4 regions of the Paenibacillus sp. FSL M7-0420 genome follow, and region 2 is predicted to be linked to each of the others. Evidence: riboswitches for the same ligand, from Rfam matches in the RefSeq annotation. Region 2 holds a riboswitch; each other region holds the start of a gene.
What was found. A riboswitch is a leader RNA that binds a small molecule or an ion and turns the genes downstream of it on or off. The one in region 2 is predicted to bind cyclic di-GMP.
Positions count from the first base shown of each region.

Region 1 (4,281 bases), 4.4 Mb from region 2:
TGGGCATTCAGGAGGAGTTCTCCTCGGCCGCCCGCAAGCTGCAGGCTGTCGCTACCCGGCAGCCAGTCACCCCCTTCAGCTTCCTCAGCCAGCGGATTCACATCGACGGAGCCGGGTGGCATCCCTCCGGGGAGACCTATCCCTGCCTGACCGCTTTGCAGGAAGCCTTATGGGAGAACCGCAAGGTGAGCATCACCTATCTGCGCGGGGAGGACGCTGCGAAGCGGCTGGTTGCACCGCTGGGGCTGGTGGTCAAGCGCGGCGTATGGTACGTAGTTGCCGAGCATAGCGGCGGGCTGCTGCGGACCTACCGGGTCTCCAGAATCACTGAGGCCAAAGTCACAGATGAGCTATTTGAGCTGCCGGAGGATTTTGACCTGTCCCGCTACTGGGAGACCTCCACCGCCGCATTCAAGTCTGCCTTGCCCAGGTACCCCTCCAGCCTGCTTGTAAGAGAGCAAACAATGAAGGAGCTGCAGAAGGAGCGATACGTCGCCCTGTTGCACCAGGAGCCTTCTGAGGCCCCGGGCTGGATCAGGGCCGAGGTCGAGTTCAACACACCGGAGTCTGCGTGCCGGATCATCCTGTCCCTGGGTCAGGGCATCAAGGTGACGGCACCGCCTGAGCTTGCGGATACGGTTGCTGCGGCTCTGCGCGAAGCGGCAGCATTATACGATTTTTAATAATAGACCAAATGCACTAGTATCCCCTATAATATTACAATACACATTATTATTTATAGGGGGACTTTACATTATGGACTGGATGAACAAGCTGCCGTTGAAACAAAAAATCGTCACCGGATGTTACCTGGTTGCCGCTTTATTCGCTGTCCCTGTCTTAATTACGCTAATCCTTATGGACAGGCTGCTCATCGGCATTATTCTTGTCGCTGTCCTGGCAGCGCTGACTTACCCGCTTGCGCGCTTCATTGAGAGAACGCTTACATCTTCATTTGAGGATATCTCCAATGTGACGCACACGATTGCCAAAGGCGACTTCACCAGCCGTGCTGACGAGAATGGCTCCATGGGCGACATTAGCCGCTCCTTCAACACCATGATTGACAAGCTCAAAAAAATCCTCACCGATGCCTCACAGATTACCCGTCAGGTTATGGACGCCAGCCGCGGGATTGAAGACAAGAATCAGAACCTGAAGTTTGTCATGGCGCAGGTGGCCTCCTCCTCCAATGAACTGGCCCTCGGTGCTAACGAAATCTCGGTGGATATCGCTGATATGACCGAATCGATCAAGGATATCGAAATCAAAGTCTCCAATTATACGAATTCCACCAAGGAAATGAATAGAAGGTCTGTACATACGCTGGAATTGGTAGAACAGGGGCGGCAATCGGTGGATACCCAAGCCGAAGGCATGCGCAAGAACATCCAGGCTACCCGGAAGGTGGCGGATACCATCGAAGCCCTATCGCATAACGCACGAGGCATTACGATGATTACCAAGACGATTACTGAAATTGCTGAACAGACCAATCTGCTGTCGCTCAATGCTTCTATTGAAGCCGCCCGTGCAGGCGAGCATGGCCGCGGGTTCGCAGTTGTTGCCCAGGAGGTCCGCAAGCTGGCCGAGGAATCCACCGCTTCAACCAAAGAGGTGTTCGGTCTGGTACGCAGCATCGAAGCGGATATCAAGCAGGCTATTGATAACATCGCCATTAACGAAGAGGTAGTCCAGGTGCAGAATGAGATGATTACGGAGACGGCCAACATCTTTGCTCAAATTGTGCATAGTGTCCAATACATAACCGAGCAGATTGCCTCTTTCTCCGCAGAGAGTGACCTTATGCTGGAGAGCGCGCTCAAGATCTCCGGGGCGATCGAGAATATCTCAGCCATCACCCAGGAGACCGCCGCAGGGACGGAAGAGGTATCCGCAGCAATGAACGAACAGATTCATGCTCTGCAATCCGTAGCTGAGGAGACAGAGAAGATGACCTCCGCAGTCTTCAACCTGCAAAAAACGATTCATATTTTCAAATTTTAACCCCGGCACAAAGAGACACGCCTGCGGAATTTTCTGCGGGAGGTGTCTCTTTTTTTGGGCAAAACAAAGATTGTTATGTAATATTCACAAATTGTTGAAATTGTGCATAACGGTAAAAAACGTGCTTTGCACTTCTTTACTATAGTCGTTCTATTGTCATAGATTGTCTATAAGCTAACCTCTCACATCACCGCTACTTAAGTCCTATCACCGAAATTTGCAATGCTGTATATCTAGCGATTTCTTAATATTTTGCAGTAAATCAGGAATGTAATGAGTCTTTGGGCTCACTTCCCATATTAACCAACCTAAATGGCCATTTGCATTTTAAGACTTTAGTCTTCCAGAGACAACCATTTTCAAAAGTTTGAAAATCCAAATATTTAGCCATTTTTACTCCTGAATATTCGTCAAATTCCGAGTTTCTTCTCACAGGGGTTATTGACAAAAGAGGAGCAAGGAATATATTGTAAAGGAAAATTCTCCACAAATTCATTTATAACCGCATACCGGCAAAATTCACCGAAAGGGAATGACGCAAAGCCATGGATCTACAGTCTCATTTCTGAAGTGGGATCATGACAGCCAGGTTGCTGAAAAACTGTGAACGCCTTAGGTTTCGCGTTTGATTATGGTGATTCGTGCAACAGACCTGTGCTCCAATGTTGAGTACAGGTTTTCTATTGCTGACGTATACAAATAACAACTTGCGGGGTGGATGTTCTGAAGACAGTTGCAGATTATATGGCGGAAGCATTACGCAATCTGGGAGTCACTCATTCTTTTGGAATCATAGGCAAGTCTATTTGCCCCATCGCTTTGAAAATGGTTGACTACGGTATAGAGTTCATCCCCGGCCGGCACGAATCCAGCTCCGGCTTCGCCGCCGGCGGTTATGCTCTGAAGACCGGCAGTCTCGGGGTAGCCTTCGGCACCTCCGGTCCGGGCGGAACGAATCTGCTCACCGCAGCAGCGCATGCCAAGGCCAATAATCTTCCCGTCCTCTTCATCACCGGACATCAGTCCATCAAGGAGCTGGGCATTCCCCAATGTCAGGATTCCACTTCCTATCTGGCTGATTTGGCGGATATGTTCCGGCCGGCCACCCTCTTCAGCAAGCTCGTTGAACGCGGCGATCACTTCAGCACGATTTTCAACCATGCCCTATCCATCGCCCTCGGTGACCGGAAAGGTCCGGTCCATCTCTGCATTCCGTTTGATGTGCAGACAGAGCGGCTCGCGGAATGCCGGATTGTTCTGCCGGAACGCGAGGGACTAGTCAGTTATCAGAACTATGACCGGGTCATCTCGGCGATTAATCAATCCGCCAGACCGCTGATCATTGCCGGTAAAGGCGTCAACCGTTCAGGTGCCCATCAGGAACTGGTCCAGCTGGCCGAAACCTTCAACATTCCTGTAGTCACCTCTCCAGGCGGCAAAGGCGCCATAGCTTATGATCACCCGCTCTACCACGGTCCGGTCGGCGTCGGCGGCTCTTCGCACGGCGATGAATTGCTGAACAACAGTGATCTGTTCATTGTTCTGGGCTCCCGGCTGAGCGACATGACCATCTGCAACCTGAAGCCGGAGAATCATCCGCAGCAGCTGATCCAGTTCGATGTAGATCCAACCTTTGTCGGCAAAATACTGTCCTCATCCACCATCGCTGTCGGCGGGGACTTAAGGGACAACCTGGCACTGTATCTTCAGAAGCTGGACTCCTCTACGGTCACCAGGCATGAAATCACAATCTCCAATGCTTACAATGACGAGCTGCCCGTGCTGGCCGGCCTCTCTCTGGCTTCGGTAATGAGCACGATGAGCGACTTGATTCCTTACAACAGCAGCGTGTTTGTAGATGACGGCAGCCATGGCTTCAATGCTGTGAAATGGTTCAATGTCCGCAGGCCCGGCAGCTTCATATTCGATGCCTACTTTGCCTGTATGGGCAATTCAATTGGCATGTCCATCGGCGCCAAGGCTGCCTCTCCCGGGGAGACTGTCTTCTGTATTACCGGGGACGGCTGTTTTATGATGCTCGGAGCTGAAATAAACACGGCCGTTTGCAAGGACATTCCGGTAATTTTCATCGTGGTGAACAATATGCAGCTGGATATGGCGCTCAAGGGCATGGAGAAAACGACCGGCCGGATTGACGGTACGATCTTCGAGGTTCCGATGGATGCCGTGAAATTCGCCGAATCGCTGGGTGCAGCCGGCTTCCGCTGCGAGACGCAGGAGGAGTTCGCTGCCGCAATCCGCGAAGCTGTGGCC
Region 1 covers NZ_JBBOCJ010000001.1:4,507,075-4,511,355, forward strand. Annotated here, with positions in the region: gene MKX51_RS19380 (helix-turn-helix transcriptional regulator) at 1-683, shown strand, start outside; gene MKX51_RS19385 (methyl-accepting chemotaxis protein) at 757-2,007, shown strand; cyclic di-GMP riboswitch class I at 2,509-2,605, shown strand; gene MKX51_RS19390 (thiamine pyrophosphate-binding protein) at 2,752-4,281, shown strand, end outside.
Region 1: it holds a riboswitch for cyclic di-GMP, as region 2 does, so the genes downstream of both, MKX51_RS19390 (thiamine pyrophosphate-binding protein) here and MKX51_RS00360 (anti-repressor SinI family protein) in region 2, are expected to answer to the same signal.

Region 2 (4,281 bases):
CGAAGCCAACCAGGAAAAAGGCACGCTCCAATAATTCCACAACAAAACAAACCATTCGAGGAGGAAATCAATCATGGGTATCAAAAAAACATTGGGTCTTGGCGTAGCATCGGCAGCACTGGGCTTGTCTTTAATCGGCGGGGGCACCTTCGCTTACTTCAGCTCCACAGCTACCAGCACGGCAACCTTCGCAGCGGGTACGCTGAAGCTCGGCTCTTCCTTCAATACTCCGGTAGCGCTGACGAATCTGAAGCCGGGAGATTACACCGTCCGCACCTTCACCTTGTCCAATGACGGCACACTGGATATCAAATTCCTGAAGCTTGCCACCACTTACACCGTAACCGATGCCAAGGGCGATAACGCAGGCCAGGATCTCGGAGACCACTTCAAGGTCAAGCTCCTCGATAATACGTACACCGGCGGTTCACTAAGCGGTCATGTGCTGTCCGAGATCTCTCTGAAGGATCTGAAAAACACCCCCAGCTACGATCTCGTAGCAGCAGGTGTACTGCCAGGCGGGATTGCCGCCGCCGGGTCCAAGACCTTCAAGATCGCCTTCGAATTCGTAGACAACACGCTCGATCAGAACATTTTCCAGGGTGACGGCTTAGCGCTGAACTGGACCTTCGATGCGCTTCAAGGAGTGGGAGAAGCCAAGTAGCTCAGGGGCCAGCCTATACAAGTGAACATGGCTTTGCCGTCCTTTTATTAGGAAGGCAGCGTTTCAGCAAACCATCAAGACGGCATATCCTCCCCCATCCGGGCCGGGTATGCCGTTTCTTTTTCCCGTTGCCGGGTTCAAGATTTTGTCCGTTTTGCGGATTTTTGTTATACTGACAAGAGAAAACGGCTTGGCCGGCCTTTGAACGGGCGGTACCGTTTCAACGAGAAAGATAAGGAGAATGTATAGCGCGAAGCATATCACTTCTTATCTTTTACCAAAAAAGTACGGAGGGCGTTGTAATCGTGTCAGATACTATGGGAAGCCGCATCCACAAACTCCGGCTGGAGAAGGGCTATTCGTTATCCGAGCTTGCCGATAAGGCTGATGTGGCGAAATCATACCTCAGTAATGTGGAACGGAACATTCAATCCAACCCCTCCATTCAATTCATCGAAAAAATCGCTGACGCGCTTCAGGTATCCATTCATGCACTGCTGTATGGCGGACTGGCAGAGACGGAAGAACAGGCTCTGGACGGGGAATGGTTCCGGCTGGTTCAGGAGGCCATGGCCTCCGGTATAAGCAAACGCGAATTCAAGGAATTCCTCGATTACCAGAAATGGCGCATGGAACAAAAGGACAACTAGACGAGCATTGTATGCCACAGGGAAGACCCCGCACGGCAGGGAGGCCGCCTTCGGCGAAGGCATCCTTTCAAGCGGCATACAGAAAAGGCACAGCGTACCGGACGCTGTGCCTTTTCTGTATGTATCGCAGCAATGATGACCGCCCTTACATCGCCTGGAGCGCCTTCTCACTTAGAAACCGGCGGATATCCTCCGCCGCGATCCCCGCCTGCTTGGCAGACATCAGCAAGTGCACCCATTCTAAATCCAGATCTACTGCCTGCAGCTCGTCATTCCCCTGGTTGGACATATCCAAGAAATCTCCTCCTAGAATTTTCGCGTCCCCAGGCAGTCCGGCCATCATAGTAGTATTGCTACTTTGTAGTATTTCTACTTTAGATCCGAGACTTTGTGCCCCTGTCTTTCGGCAGGTTTACCTTTTACTGGACCCTTTCCATCATGAAAGGATCTGGCAAGAATCGATGAAACCGTTCTCCGCAATAACATTATACAAGATCATGTGAGATTAGTGTGTCGTTTTCTGGAATTTTTTTATGATAAAATGTGAGGAAACTTAGCTGAAATTGCCAGCGGCTTGTATAAATATTTCCAGTTCCAAGTTCAAACCCTATGTAATAGTTTAATTATACTAAAGGGAACGCTATCCGCTCCGCCTTATTTCTATTTATGATAGTTCCGTATGAATACTGTAATGAATCATGCCAAATTGCGAACGGATTGCGCGAAAGTATGAATTGATTACCCCGCCGGAAAGTAGCACAATAAGGTGAGAATGAAACCGCAAACATTTGCAGCTCCGCCAAGTGGCACACTGGATGCCTCGCGTGGAGTTTATCCGTTAGGAGGACCTATTCATGGCAGTCAAAGAGCCCTATAACGACACAGTATGGAGCAAATACTACGGCCCCAACCTGGGCTACATTCAAGAAAGATATGAGCAATTTGTCAAGGACCCCTCTTCTGTTGAACAGCATTACCGCGATCTCTTCACCGTATCCGGCCCCCCTCCACTGGCACCCGATGCCGAGAGGGCTCCAAGGCCTGCCGTATCAGCAGATGCCGAGTGGCTCAAGAAGGCTGTCAAGGCCTCGAAGCTGATCGCTAATATTCGAATATATGGCCATATGGCCGCAGACATTGACCCGCTGGAGCGCAGCACGAACCCGATGGCCAAATGGCTGGAGCTGGAGACCTACGAGCTTACCCGCGAGGATCTTAATGCCCTGCCGGCTTCGCTGATCTGGGATAATGCCCCTGCGGATGTGCATACCGCGATGGATGCCGTCCACAGAATGCGCCAGGCCTATACACAGACCATTGCTTATGAATTCGGGCATGTGCATGATGAACGCGAGCTGCGCTGGCTCAACAGCCAGGCGGAATCGATGACCTCCCCTGCCCCGCTGAATAATACAGAACGCAAAGAGCTGTTGAAGCGGCTGGTTCAGGTGGAGCATTTCGAGACCTTCCTGCACAAGACCTTCGTCGGCCAAAAGCGCTTCAGCCTGGAGGGCAATGATGCCCTTGTGCCGATGCTGGATGAAATTGTGCGGGCTGCCGCGCATGACGGCGCAGAGCATATCCTGATGGGCATGGCCCACCGCGGAAGACTTAATGTGCTGGCTCATATTCTGGGCAAGCCTTATGATATTATTTTCTCAGAGTTCCATCATTCGCCGAACAAAGAGCTGTTCCCTTCGGAAGGCTCTATGGGTGTGACCTACGGCTGGAGCGGTGATGTGAAGTACCATCTCGGGGCTGACCGTGCCGTCCGCGAAGGCGAGACCGTACGCACCCGGATCACGCTGGCCAATAACCCGAGCCATCTTGAATTCGTCAATCCTGTAGTCGAGGGCTTCACACGCGCCGCACAGGAAGAACGCAACGCTCCGGGACTGCCTAAGCTGAACACAAGCAAGGCTATGGCTGTGCTGATGCACGGCGATGCAGCCTTCCCCGGCGAAGGTATTGTCGCTGAGACGCTTAATATCGGCAAATTGCAGGGTTATCAGAATGGCGGTACCGTGCATATTATCGTCAATAACCGGATCGGCTTCACCACAGAGAGCGAGGATTCCCGCTCCACCCATTATGCCAGCGATCTGGCCAAAGGGTATGAGATTCCGGTCGTGCATGTCAATGCCGATGACCCGGAAGCCTGTATTGCCGCAGTCCGTCTGGCCAGCGCTTACCGCCATATGTTCAAGAAGGACTTCCTGATTGATCTGATCGGCTACCGCCGCCACGGACATAATGAAATGGATGATCCCGAGACGACCCAGCCAATTGTGTACGGCAAAGTGCGGAACCACCCTACTGTGTACCGCGCTTATGCAGAACGCCTGGAGCGCGAGAAGGTAATCACAGCCGATGATCTGAAGAACATGATTGCCGAGGCGGAGAGCGTCCTCCAGCAGGCCTTCGATCAGATGAAGGAAGGCAAGCAGAAGAATGCAGAGTCCAAAGCCGCCGTCGCCCTGGATAACGACAGTCCTAAGCAGCGTCCAACCGCCTTCCCTCTGGCCGGTCTGCAGGAGATTAACCGTGAGCTGCTGCGCGTACCGGCCGGCTTCAAGGTCTATCCGAAGCTGGAACGGATTCTGCAGCGCCGCAAGGATGCGCTGAATGACGGAGAACGGGTAGACTGGGCGCTGGCAGAGACACTTGCCTTCGCTACCATCCTGAAGGATGGCACGCCGATCCGCCTCAGCGGACAGGATTCACAGCGCGGCACCTTCGCCCACCGCCATCTGGTGCTGCATGACAGCGAGAACGGCGAACTCTATTCTCCGCTGCATCAGCTGAGTGATTCCAGCGCTTCGTTCGGCGTCTATAACAGTCCGCTGTCCGAGGCCTCTGTCCTCGGCTTCGAATATGGTTATAACGTGTTCGCACCGGAGACCTTCGTCATCTGGGAGGCTCAATATGGCGACTTCGCCAATGCCGCTCAGGTCATTATCGACCAGT
Region 2 covers NZ_JBBOCJ010000001.1:80,493-84,773, reverse strand. Annotated here, with positions in the region: gene MKX51_RS00375 (TasA family protein) at 1-34, shown strand, start outside; gene MKX51_RS00370 (TasA family protein) at 74-664, shown strand; gene MKX51_RS00365 (helix-turn-helix domain-containing protein) at 982-1,314, shown strand; gene MKX51_RS00360 (anti-repressor SinI family protein) at 1,460-1,603, opposite strand; cyclic di-GMP riboswitch class I at 1,638-1,741, opposite strand; gene MKX51_RS00355 (2-oxoglutarate dehydrogenase E1 component) at 2,169-4,281, shown strand, end outside.

Region 3 (4,281 bases), 110 kb from region 2:
ATCATTGCAGTCAGCCGCATTGCGGATTGCTGTGAGGTGACGCCGGAGCTTGCGCAGCAAGGCTGGCCGGGCGGCAATGAATATGTATTCGGCAATTATGCCGAAGGAAGGTATGCCTGGAAGCTGGAGGAGGTTGTTCCGCTGGTACATCCCATCCCTGCTAAGGGACGTCTGGGTTTCTGGGAATATCCTGTGCTGGAAGAGGAATTGTGAATTTCTTGACGGCAATGTGAAGAAAAATTGCTCCAGATTGGCTGTCAGCTGGTATAATTGGGATATTCGGCGGGAAATCTTCCTATATATAAGGATAGTTGTGCTCTGAGGCGGTCTACCGCTGGAGAGGGGCAGAAATGCCGGGAAGGAGCGTATGCATAATAGATGGGAAGCCTTCTAATTGCATGGCTTTGTATGCTTTGTTTGTTTCTTGCGTTCAGGGATCAGGTAAGCCGGAGAATCCTGTACCCGGTAGCTGTGGTGGTGATATGCGGCACGCTCGGGTATTGGACGTTGTTAATGTAACCGCATCCGGGTGAACATTTCATGCAGAAGTCTGCCGCTTGCGGCAGGCTTCTTTGGTTAGCCCTGCTCCATCTTCTCCATACCCAGGTATCTGCGCATATGCAGAGTGGCCTGGGCTGCAATCACATCATCCAGCAGCAGCATCCGCTCGTGATAACCCCTGCAGACGAATTTGGCTTCAACACCCGCCTCCAGCCGCTGCTGCTCATAGACTTTCAGACCACGGGCGCGCATCCCGGCACGGACCTCCCGCAGATCAGCAGAAGCGGCATGGACGGCCGTCTGGATCACCTCCAGATAAGGCGCAGGCGTGCGCAGCTCTGAGGATATAGCAGAAGCATCGCGCTCGAAGGCGGATAAAATAAGCGGCAGCAAAATATAGGATTTGACCAGCAGGTTATCCTGGCTCTCTGCTCTTTGCATCCTTCTCAACCCCTCGAAGAGAACGTATATTCGCATTGTAACTCATCCTTCAAAAAATAATCAATGGGTTTTATAAATTAACTCAAATAATGTGATATATTTCACAAAAAAATAAGATGAATTATTTTATATTAAAATTGAAATATTAAAGATTAAGGATTGAAAAATAAATCAGCTCAAAGGAGAATGGCAATGAGTCATGAAGGAAGTCTCCGCCGTGGTTTGGTATTCGGGATCATTCTAAGTGTTCCGCTCTGGGTATCGATGATTGGCTGGGTTCAGCTGTTCGGGTCTGCCTAGGCGACATTTTATTCAAAATATATGAAGTCTATTAGCAGGTGTCGTCCCTATGGGCGGCACTTTTTTTCTGAGCTGAGCTGCCTGTAAATAGGTAAAATTGCATTGAACAGGAGCAGACAATGAGTTCGAGGGGCCTGAGGGCTATAAAATAGGACAAATGAATCAAATTTAAATAATATAAATTGATATTATTATAGGGAAGAGAGACAAACGGCTACAGCCAATCTTCTGATTTCTCGACTTTTTTCGTCAATAAATAAAAAGAGACTCGCCCCTGAACCCTTATGGTACAAGGGATCAATGAGGAACCATCGAAAAATATAATTTCAAAAAATATACTGGGAATGGATTGACAATAGGATGGGGGAGCGGATAAACTGAAATTAGTACAAAAGTAACAAATGTCATAGACTCAACGATGAATTTACATAAGTTACTCCCAATTTCATACCGAAATCATGTACAAACGCAAACCGGATCGAAAGAACGGGACGCAAAGTCAGGAATCTACTGTCTCTAAAGTTGAGACTAGGGTCGTCCGGCCGCCGTGAAGCTAACCCTTCTTGGCGGTCTTTTTGTTGTTATAGTCGCGTGACAGATTCATAGAATAGTAACTAGGAGGTGTGGACTATTGAAAAAAGGAGTACGTAAAACAGCCGCCATCCTTATGGCAGGCTTATTGACCGTATCCAGTGCTTTTACGTGGGGCACGGATGTCAGAGCAGCTTCAGGGGTTCCTTATACGCCAACACCGGTTTTGGGGGTCGCAGGGAATTTTAATGCTTTTATTCTTGGGGATTTCACACAAGGCGGTGATCAGATTGAAGGCCGTCTGGCAGCGGCGGGGAACATTACCCTCACCGGAGGTTACGGAGTAGCCAGGGCATACAGGAATGCTTCGCCTACGGATGTGCTGGTTGCGGGCAAGAATTTTGAACATTCGGGTAGCGGAGAAATTTACGGAAATGTGGTATACGGGGACAGCATTACAGTCAATGAGCCCCAGGTTAAAATTATAGGTACTAAGAGGAAAGAGAAGCCGATTGATTTTGCAGCCGAGCAGCAGGCTCTGATCTCCCGTTCCACAGAGTATGGGGCCTTGGCTGACACGAATGAGATCGGCAATAACAATTATGGACAGCTCAAGATAAGTGCACCGGATCGTTTCAATGTAGTTCATTTGGATGCCTCGACACTGGCGAAGACCAACTATATTGAATTCAACATTGCCCAGAACGCTACGCTGATTATTAATATAAGCGGGCCTACAGTCAATGTGCCGAGCTTTTCAATGAATAACGGCAGAGCCAGTCAAGTATTGTTCAACTTTTACGAAGCTTCTGAGGTGAATATCGCTAATACCTCCTTCTATGGCAGCATTCTCGCACCCAGAGCGGATGTTCATTATGCCCGAGCAGAGCTGTACGGAACCCTGATTGCAAAATCTTTTAGCGGCGGGGTAGAGATGCACCTGGGATTGTACGAGGGAGAGGGGCCGCCGCCGAGTCCGACGCCGACCGCAACGCCGACACCTAGTCCGACACCAACGGCAACGCCGACAGTGAAACCAACACCAACGGTAACGCCAACGCCGACTGTGAAACCAACACCAACGGTAACGCCTACACCAACAGTGAAACCTACACCAACGGTAACACCAACGCCAACGGTAACGCCTACACCTACAGTGAAGCCTACACCCACAGTAAAACCTAGCCCGACACCTGTGTGCACCCCAACTCCAAAGCCAACGCCGACTGTAAAGCCGACACCAACGCCAACTGTGAAGCCAACGCCGACGCCGACCGTGAAGCCGACGCCGACGCCGACCGTGAAGCCGACGCCAACACCGACCGTGAAGCCAACGCCGACACCGACCGTGAAGCCAACGCCAACGCCGACTGTGAAGCCAACACCAACGCCGACCGTGAAGCCGACACCAACGCCGACCGTGAAGCCAACGCCAACACCGACCGTGAAGCCAACGCCGACACCGACCGTGAAGCCAACACCAACGCCAACGGTGAAGCCAACACCGACGCCGACCGTGAAGCCGACACCAACGCCGACCGTGAAGCCAACACCAACGCCGACCGTGAAGCCGACACCAACGCCGACCGTGAAGCCAACACCGACGCCGACCGTGAAGCCGACACCAACGCCAACGGTAGAACCGACACCGACACCAACGGCAGTACCGACACCAACGCCAACGGCAGTACCGACACCAACGCCAACAGCAGTACCGACACCAACACCAACGGCAGTACCGACACCAACACCAACGGCAGTACCGACACCAACACCAACGGCAGTACCGACACCAACGCCAACGGCAGTACCGACACCAACGCCAACAGCAGTACCGACACCAACGCCAACAGCAGTACCGACACCAACGCCAACAGCAGTACCGACACCAACACCAACGGTAGTACCGACACCAACACCAACAGCAGTACCGACACCAACGCCAACAGCAGTACCGACACCAACACCAACGGCAGAACCGACACCAACACCAACGGCAGTACCGACACCAACGCCAACGGCAGTACCGACACCAACACCAACGGCAGAGCCGACACCAACGCCAACGGCAGAGCCGACACCGACGCCGACAGCGGTGCCTACGCCAACGCCAACGGTAGAACCGACACCAACGCCAACGGCAGAGCCAACACCGACGCCGACAGCGGTGCCTACGCCAACACCAACGGCAGAGCCGACACCAACGGTAGAGCCAACGCCAACACCAACGGCAGAGCCAACACCAACACCGACGGTAGAGCCGACACCAACGCCAACGGCAGAGCCAACACCAACACCGACGGTAGAGCCGACACCAACGCCAACGGTAGAACCGACACCGACACCAACGGTAGAGCCAACGCCAACACCAACGGCAGAGCCAACACCAACACCGACGGTAGAGCCGACACCAACGCCAACGGTAGAACCGACACCAACGCCAACAGCGGTGCCTACGCCAACACCAACGGCAGAACCGACACCAACACCAACGGCAGAGCCGACACC
Region 3 covers NZ_JBBOCJ010000001.1:188,057-192,337, forward strand. Annotated here, with positions in the region: gene MKX51_RS00835 (ASCH domain-containing protein) at 1-213, shown strand, start outside; gene MKX51_RS00840 (hypothetical protein) at 577-942, opposite strand; cyclic di-GMP riboswitch class I at 1,700-1,792, shown strand; gene MKX51_RS00845 (choice-of-anchor A family protein) at 1,874-4,281, shown strand, end outside.
Region 3: it holds a riboswitch for cyclic di-GMP, as region 2 does, so the genes downstream of both, MKX51_RS00845 (choice-of-anchor A family protein) here and MKX51_RS00360 (anti-repressor SinI family protein) in region 2, are expected to answer to the same signal.

Region 4 (4,281 bases), 300 kb from region 2:
ACATCCTGAAGCTGCTTGACGGCAGGTTCCAGGGTGCCAGATATCTGCGGTACGCCTATGTTGCGGCCGCCGCCATCCTGTTTGTAATGTTCTATCCGGTATTGTCCGGCATGCAGGTGAACAGCAGTTATATCATTCATGTACTTCGCTGGTTCCCTTCCTGGGTATTCTAGGAGGGGAGCTGTAAGAGCCGCATAGTTGCTCAAAGCTGATGTTGATGAAGCGCATCAAGGAAGCTGTGGCTTACAATAAATTTAGGAGGAACCCTTGTGAAGGCCAGATATAGTGTAATTGTGCCCATGTATAATGAGGAGGAAGTCATTCAGGTAACGTACGAGCGGCTCAAAAAAGTAATGGATGGTTGCGGCGATTCCTATGAGCTAGTATTCGTCAATGACGGCAGCCGGGACCGTACGGCTGAGATTATGCGCGGCATAAGCAATACGGATGAGCATGTCAAGCTGATTGACTTCTCCCGTAACTTCGGCCATCAGGTGGCGATTACGGCGGGTATGGATTATGCTGAAGGCCAGGCTGTTGTGGTCATTGACGCAGATCTCCAGGACCCGCCGGAGGTCATCCTGCAGATGATCGCCAAGTGGAAGGAAGGCTATGAGGTAGTCTATGCCAAGCGGCTGAAGCGCCACGGAGAGACCTTCTTCAAGAAGGTGACAGCCAAAATCTTTTACCGTCTGCTCAGCAGCATGACCAGTGTGGAGATTCCCACGGATACCGGGGACTTCCGGCTGATCGACCGTAAGGTCTGCGATGTGCTGCGCGGCCTGAAGGAGAAGAACCGTTATGTACGGGGGCTGGTAAGCTGGGTCGGCTTCCGGCAGACCATGGTGGAATATGTGCGGGAGGAACGCTTCGCCGGGGAGACGAAATATCCGCTTAAGAAAATGATCCGCTTTGCGCTCGACGGAATCACCTCCTTCTCGCACAAGCCGCTCAAAATCGCCTCGTATATCGGATTCTTCCTGTCCTTCTCCAGCTTCATCTACCTGTTTCTGGTCTTATTCCAGAAAGTCTTCACCTCTTGGACTGTACCGGGCTGGGCCTCCATTGTCGGGGTTAACCTGCTGTTTAACGGCATTGTGCTGATGCTGCTGGGCGTCATCGGGGAATACATCGGACGGATCTATGATGAATCGAAGGACAGACCGCTCTATATCGTAAGCGAGACACGGGGCTATCCGGATGCCGAGACCGAAGACACGCGGAAGGAAAGCGACTATGCAAAATAAGGCCTGGAGCGCAGGCATGATCCAGTTTCTGAAATTCAATGCGGTGGGCCTGCTTAACACGTTCATTGATTTTGCGGTATTTACCCTGCTGCATTCCCTGGGGATGCTCAACACCCCTGCACAGATTATTTCCTACAGCGCCGGGACGGCCAACAGCTTTGTCTGGAATAAGAAGGTGACCTTCAAGGGCCGGGACAGAGGAGGCAATAGCGGCTTTGACCGGATGCAGCTGGTGAGATTTATTGTGCTGAATCTGCTGGTGCTGGGCATTTCGGTGCTGCTGATTCATCTGCTGACTGACCGGCTGGGAGTCCAGGTGCTGATGGCCAAGGTGCTGGTTACCTTTATTACAGTAATCATTAATTTCTTTGGAAGCCGGAAGTGGGTATTCTAAAGAGATAGAGCGTATATCTTCCCCGTATTCTGCGGAGGCAGCACTTATTCTATATTGCGGAGGCGATTGTCATGCGGAAGTTATCCTATTTGATTATACTTGCCGGGGTCCTGATTATGCTCTACCCCAAAGGAAGCGAATGGTACGAGGACCGTCAGCAGCAGAAGCTGCTGGAAGAGGCTGAACAGGCCTATAGTGAAATCGTTCCTTCGGCTACGGCTCCTGCCAGCCAGGATCTGAGTAAGCCTTATGCGGAAGTCACCCAGCTGCTGGCGGAAGAGTCTGGTGCGGAAGAGCCGGTGCCCACTACAGCGCCCGAGATTGAAGTGGGAGGCAAGATCACCGCTATTATTGAAATCGATAAAATCGATCTGAAGCTGCCTGTACTGGAGGGCGCCAACAAGACCAATATGAAGCATGCAGCGGCGCATATGAAGGAGACAGCTCCGATTGGCGCGGTAGGCAATGCAGCGATTGCTGCGCATCGGTCAAGAACGGCAGGGCGGCTGTTCAACAGATTGGATGAGGTTGGTAAAGGGGATACCATTACTGTTATTACAAGCGGACAGGAATACAAGTATGTTGTATATGATGTATCTATTGTAGAGCCTACCGATATTTCGGTACTGAAGGGAAAGGATGACGATAAGATTTTGACCCTTATTACCTGTGATCCGCTAGTCAACCCTACCCACAGACTCATCATTCACGCGAAGCTGACCTGATTCTATCAGGACAAGGCGATAAAGGTCGAAAAAACATAAAATTTTAGTATATTTGTGGTGAAATCTAGCAATTGGGTCTTGCTAATAGATATAGATATGGTAAGATATAACTATGAAAGCTAATACACGATAAACGGCAAACCTATCGAAAGGTAGGGACGCAAAGCTACAGGGCCTTCCCGTCATGGATGGCAGCCAGTTACCGAATGAAGAGGCTTTTTTTGTTTGTTTTCATTCTGGATCTGTCATTATGTGGTAGTAGATTGGACAGATAAAGCTTATACGATAACGGCAAACCTATCGAAAGGTAGGGACGCAAAGCTAAAGGGCCTTCCCGTAAGAATGGCAGCCAGCTACCGAAAGGGGTTTTATCCATGAAGAAGTTTTATTTAATGCTGATTACGCTTTTTGTGATCGTCACTTCCGTGCAGACAGGCACTGCTCAAGCAGCAAATGCAGATTCAAGCTGGTTAAATGTTGGACAACTTGATCAAGGGATTATCGGGGTTTCGTACGATGTTCCTAAGGACAAGAAGATGAAGCTCATGATTACCAAGGACAATAACAGCTATACTTACAACTTATACACTTCCAAACCGACCGAGACGTTCCCGCTGCAACAAGGTAATGGCTCTTACAAGGTCTCCGTTCTTGAGAATACTACCGGCAACAAATACAAAGTACTATCTTCCGAGACTGTATCTCTCTCCATGAGCAATGTGAATGCCGTATATTTGAGCTCTGTACAGAATGTAAAGTGGAGTTCTTCCGATAAATCCGTTCAAAAGGCAGCACAGCTTACAAAGGGTCTGACCACAGATGCAGACAAAGTTAAGGCTATCTACAATTACATCGTAGCTAACGTGAAATATGACTACTCTCTGGCCAACAGTGTAAGCACGGATTATATTCCGAACAACGACAACACACTGGCTACCAACAAAGGGATCTGCTACGATTACGCTTCCTTGTTCGCTACTATGCTCCGCAGTGAAGGGATTCCAACCAAGTTGGTTATGGGGAATACAAGCTATGTAACTTCATACCATGCCTGGAACGAAGTGTTCCTGAACGGCAAATGGGTGACGATTGATACTACAGTGGATGCAGGTCTGGGCAAGAAAACAGCAACAACAGAACTGGTCAAATCAGCAAGCAAATATACTGCAGCGAAATTCTACTAAGAATAGCTGTGAACTATAGCATTATCTGAGACTAACCCGCTTAATCATTAAGCGGGTTATTTTTATTTATATAAAGGTTGCTTTTTAATAGAAGGATAGGTTATTATAAATAAGCGTTGTTGGAGCGGCAAAGGAAATGAGAGATTACTTAAATAAGTGATTTCAAAAATAAAGCTTGCATTGCTCAGAAGAACGTGATATATTATAAGAGTTGCTGGTGACGATAACATCGCCGCTAACAACGAGCTTGATCTTTGAAAACTGAACAACGAGTGAGTATCTGGAGATCACTTCGGTGAGATCCAAAATTAGAGAATGTAAATTCTCGTCAGATGTTTCAAAATGAGCAATCGCTCTTTCTAAATACCAATTTGGAGAGTTTGATCCTGGCTCAGGACGAACGCTGGCGGCGTGCCTAATACATGCAAGTCGAGCGGAGTGTGAAAGGAAGCTTGCTTCCTTTCAGACTTAGCGGCGGACGGGTGAGTAACACGTAGGCAACCTGCCCTCAAGCCTGGGATAACTACCGGAAACGGTAGCTAATACCGGATAATTTCTTTTTTCTCCTGAGGAGAGAATGAAAGGCGGAGCAATCTGCTGCTTGGGGATGGGCCTGCGGCGCATTAGCTAGTTGGTGGGGTAACGGCCCACCAAGGCGACGATGCGTAGCCGACCTGAGAGGGTGAACGGCCACACTGGGACTGAGACACGGCCCAGACTCCTACGGGAGG
Region 4 covers NZ_JBBOCJ010000001.1:377,644-381,924, forward strand. Annotated here, with positions in the region: gene MKX51_RS01605 (glycosyltransferase family 39 protein) at 1-173, shown strand, start outside; gene MKX51_RS01610 (glycosyltransferase family 2 protein) at 270-1,247, shown strand; gene MKX51_RS01615 (GtrA family protein) at 1,237-1,641, shown strand; gene MKX51_RS01620 (class D sortase) at 1,713-2,366, shown strand; cyclic di-GMP riboswitch class I at 2,492-2,573, shown strand; cyclic di-GMP riboswitch class I at 2,647-2,727, shown strand; gene MKX51_RS01625 (transglutaminase-like domain-containing protein) at 2,741-3,550, shown strand; rRNA gene MKX51_RS01630 (16S ribosomal RNA) at 3,919-4,281, shown strand, end outside.
Region 4: it holds a riboswitch for cyclic di-GMP, as region 2 does, so the genes downstream of both, MKX51_RS01625 (transglutaminase-like domain-containing protein) here and MKX51_RS00360 (anti-repressor SinI family protein) in region 2, are expected to answer to the same signal.